Regions from separate parts of the Actinoplanes sp. NPDC049598 genome, predicted to be linked through region 1. Evidence: riboswitches for the same ligand, from Rfam matches in the RefSeq annotation. Region 1 holds a riboswitch; the other holds the start of a gene.
The links. A riboswitch is a leader RNA that binds a small molecule or an ion and turns the genes downstream of it on or off. The one in region 1 is predicted to bind cyclic di-AMP.
Positions count from the first base shown of each region.

Region 2: it holds a riboswitch for cyclic di-AMP, as region 1 does, so the genes downstream of both, AB0J66_RS30895 (hypothetical protein) here and AB0J66_RS35600 (NlpC/P60 family protein) in region 1, are expected to answer to the same signal.

Region 1 is NZ_JBFAOX010000020.1:84,491-86,684, forward strand. It holds gene AB0J66_RS35595 (M56 family metallopeptidase) at 1-554, shown strand, start outside; cyclic di-AMP (ydaO/yuaA leader) riboswitch at 677-814, shown strand; gene AB0J66_RS35600 (NlpC/P60 family protein) at 830-1,825, shown strand; gene AB0J66_RS35605 (AAA family ATPase) at 1,992-2,194, shown strand, end outside.
Region 2 is NZ_JBFAOX010000015.1:130,233-132,426, forward strand. It holds gene AB0J66_RS30890 (glycoside hydrolase family 65 protein) at 1-153, shown strand, start outside; gene AB0J66_RS30895 (hypothetical protein) at 218-1,246, opposite strand; cyclic di-AMP (ydaO/yuaA leader) riboswitch at 1,253-1,386, opposite strand; cyclic di-AMP (ydaO/yuaA leader) riboswitch at 1,597-1,729, shown strand; gene AB0J66_RS30900 (hypothetical protein) at 1,733-2,194, shown strand, end outside.

The DNA of each region.
Region 1 (2,194 bases):
AGCACCGCGAGCTGGGCCCGGACAACCTGCGCGTGCTCGACGGCGCCCTCCCGCTGGCGTACTGCGTGCCCGGCCGCGAGCCCCGCGTCGTGCTCAGCAACGGTGTCCTTCAGGTGCTCGACCGGGAGCAGGTCGACGCTGTCCTGACCCACGAGCAGACCCATCTGCGGCACCGGCACGAGGTGGTGATGGAGTCGTTCACCGCCTTCTACCGGGCGGTGCCCCGCCCCCTGCGGAGCCGGGTGCCGCTCGACGCCGTACACCTGCTCCTGGAAATGATCTCGGACGACGTGGCGCGACGGAGAGTCGGGGCCGAGCCGCTGCGAGCCGCTCTGGAGCGGCTGACCGACGCCGTCCCCCTGGCGGAGGACGCGCGGGCCGACCCGACGGGTGAGGCGCGGCGTCGCCGGCTGGCCCGGCTGACCCGGCCGCACACCGTGTCCGTCGGCCTCAACATCGCCGCCGGGCTCGCCGCCGTTGGGCTGCTGGTATTACCGACCGTGATTCTCGTGGTGCCCTGGCTCGACCGTGCGCTGGACCACTGGCCGCTCTGACTACTCTGTGTGTGACTTTCTACGCAAGCAGTTTCCCGCCCGCGCCGCCTTCAGTTCTCCGCATGATCCGGAGTACGGTGGTCCCCGGTCTGGCAGCCCCCCATCGTCCAACCGGCCGATCTGACGGACCACCGCCTAATCGTCGTGTGGGCGAACCGGGGACCCGAGCAGTTGGGGTGAAGCCGCGATCCGTCGCGGCCGGGCGCGTCTTCCCGTCCGAACCCGTCAGCTAACCCGGTCGGCGGCTCGAGGGAAGAAAGGACATCACACCCAACGTGAAACGGATTGGGGCGCGCGGTCGCGCCGCAGTTCTGCGCGGGCTCGTCTGCGCACTCGCGGCGGTCGGGGTCGTTGTCACCGGACCAGCCGCCGCACATGCGACACCCTCGCCCTCCTCGGTCGAGGCCCAGATCGACAAGCAGTGGAACGCCCTCGAGCCGGTCATCGAGGAGTACAACAACGTGCACAACCAGCTGCTGAAGAACCGGACCCGGCAGAAGCAGCTGTCCGCCCAGCTCACTCCGCTCCAGGTGCAGGTCGACCTGGCGATGGCGCAGGTACGGGGCCTGGCCGTCGACGCGTACAAGCAGGGTGCCCCCAACGCTCTGGATGCCATGATCATCAGTGGCAACCCGACCGGGCTGACCGACAAACTGACCTATCTGGATCAGCTGGCCCGTCATCAGCAGGAGCAGATCAAGGGCGTGGCGGCGCTGCGGGACAAGCTCGCCGCGACCAAGGCCGACCTGGATGTCGTGACCAAGTCCGTCGCCGCCCGCGACAAGGACCTGGGCACCCGCAAAGCAGCGATCGAGACGAAGATCACCTCGCTCCAGAAACTGCGGATCCAGGCCTACGGCTCGGCGGACGCCTCGGACGGGCCGCTGCGCCTGGGTCCCTGTCCGGTCACGTACACCAACGACAAGGGTGGCCGGGCCGCGCAGAAGGCCTGCGACCTGATCGGCCTGCCGTACGTCTTCGGGTCGGCCGGCCCGAACACGTACGACTGCTCCGGCCTGACCCAGGAGGCCTGGGGCAGCGTCGGCGTGCACCTCGACCACTACACGAAAGACCAGTGGAACGAGGGCAAGGCGGTCTCCCGGGACGAGTTGCAGCCGGGTGACCTGGTGTTCTTCTTCCCGGGCAGCCTCCACCACGTAGGCCTCTACATCGGTGGCGGCATGATGGTCCACGCCCCGCACACGGGTGATCATGTGCGGATGGCGGAGATCGACCGGATGCCCATCGCGGGCTTCCGGCGACCGGGCTGATCGGCTCGTCGGTTTCTCGAGGCCGTCGGGGCTCTGCCCCGGCGGCCTCAGCTTTTGGTGGCGCTGGGTGCGCGGGGTTCCGCTTGCTTGGCCGTACGCCTGCGTGAGCGCCCGGTTGTCATGGGCCACAGCTGGGGCTGGGCGGGCGCGGGCATAATTCGGTGTCATGAGCGACTCGCCCCTGATCGACAGCTTGACCGCGGCCGTGGAGGCCCGCCCGGACGACCTCCCGCTGCGGCTGCACCTGGCCGAGTTGCTCGTGGCGGCCGGCCGTGGGGGAGAGGCGATCGGGCACGCCGCTCAGGTGCTGGCCCGTGAGCCGGGCAACGCCACGGCCCAGCGGTTGATGGGCGCCGCTCTGAATCCGGC
Region 2 (2,194 bases), on a different contig from region 1:
GGCTCGGCTCGGCTCGTGCTGCTGCACCACGGCAAGGAGGTCGAGGTCACCCAGGTCAAGCCGGTGACCGTGCCCAACCCGGCCCCGTCGCAGGTCGGCCCGGCGCCGGCCCAGCCGGCCGGCCGTGCTCCGGTGCGCCGCGCGACCGCCTGATTCACCGAATGACGAAAACGGCCCCCGGTGCGAACCGGGGGCCGTTTCACGTTTGAGTGGCGGATCAGAGCATCGAGACGTGCACGTGGTCGGTGTGGTCACTCGGCCCGTGGTACGCCCTCCACTCGCCCTCGGAGGGGAACCAGATCTGCTTGTACCAGATCACGTAATAGATGCCGAGCCGGTCCGCGTTGCGGACCAGGAACGCCATCAGGTTGTTCCCGTACTCCTTCATGTCCGCGTTGTGCGCGACCGCGAAACCGCTGTCCTGCAATGACCAGTCGCAGGCCCGGCCCTTCGGATGCTCGAACGGCCCGCCGTCACGGTGACAGCCCACGAATCTGTCGAAGCCCGCTTTCTTGACCTCTTTGTACATGTTCAAGGTCCGGGCGGTGATGCAGCCGCTGGTCGTCGGGTCCTTCACCGTGCACGACTCGGGCGAGAAACCGCCGTCGGAATTGCGGGGCGCGGCCTTGGCGACGGGAGATTTGGCGAGCACGTGGCCCTGGGTGAGGCCCTCGCCGCCGACCAGGTTGAGGGCCTGGCTGGCCGCTTCCTTCTGCTTCTGCATCGCGACCAGGTTGGTCTGCTGCTTCTTGACCTCGGCGTCCAGCGCCACCTTGGACTTCGTGACCTCGTCGATCGCCTTGTTGAGCTCGCCGAGCTTCCGGTCGTGCTCGGTGTTGATCTCCTCGAGCGACATGGCCCGGCGCAGGAAGTCGTCCGAGCCCTTGCTGCTGAGCAGGAAGCTGGCCGCGTTGAGCTGGCCGAACCGGTACTGCTGGTTGGCGATCGCGTTGACCTCGGGGATCAGCTCGTTGCGCCGGGCCTCGGCCGTCTTGATCTTGGTGGCGAGGGCCTTCTGCGCGGCCGTCGACTTGGCCACGGCGCCCTTGGCCTGGACGAACCGGCGGTTCGAGGACTCGATCAACTCGTCGAGGGTCTGGTTCTCCTTGCCGGCCGACTCGTCCGGGGTCGCGGAGGTCCCGTCGCCGGGCTCGGCGTAAGCCGGAGATATGGGCGAGGCCAGGAAAGCGACAGAGACGATCGGCGCCAGGGCAAGCATCAGCCACCGGCGGGGTCGTACGGTCATGCAGGTTCCTTCCGAGTAAACCGCCGACCGGGTTAGCTGACGGGTTCGGGACGGAAGCGATCCCTACCGCTTGACGCGGACTCACCCCACACTGACCTGGTTCCCCGGCTCGCCTCGCGGCGATTGGGCGGTGGCCGCCGGCACCTCGGGGGCGGTGCCTGGTTGGGCGGGCCGACGGCGAGTTTACCCGACAACGGGCCGCCCTTCAGGCCTCGCGAAACAGTATTCGCGTAGTCCACTTGTAACATTCCGTAATTGCAGTCACGGTGTGTCGCCATTCAATTGCGTCGCGTGCGATAACTGTCGATCGTTCGATGTCTTCGGTATGGTCGGTGCCGATCCCCACCCCCCGGGGATCGCCGCCTAATCGTTTCCGAACGAGCCGGGGAACCAATCTTTCCGGGGTGAATCCGCATCCGCGGTAGGGATCACTTCCGTCCCGAACCCGTCAGCTAACTCGGTCGGCGGCCGACGGAAGGAACAGGTGTGCGGCACAAGACTGTCCGGCGACGATTAGCAGCCACCCTGGCGCTGCTCGTCGCGCTCTCCGGCCTCGCGCTGGCCTCCCCGGCCTCGGCCGCGCCGGGCGACACCGGCGACGACGGCGAGGGCGCTCCCAAGACCCTGATCCAGCAGCTCGAGGCCGCCTCCAAGGGCTTCGTCGAGGCCAAGGAGGCGCTGGACCGCTCACGCAAGCGCCAGGCCGAGCTCGCGGCCAAGCTCAAGGAGCTCGACCAGCAGATCGGCCCGCGTCAGGCGGCGTTGGACGACATCATCCAGCAGTCGTACCGCACCGGGCGCCTCGGCCCGATGAGCGCGCTGCTCGCGGCCGGCTCGTCTGAGGGCTTCCTCGACCGGGCCGAGACCCTGGAGACGATCGCGGTCAAGGAGAACACGGCGGTCGCGGCGCTCAAGACCACCCGGGACGCCCAGCAGGCGGCCAAGGTG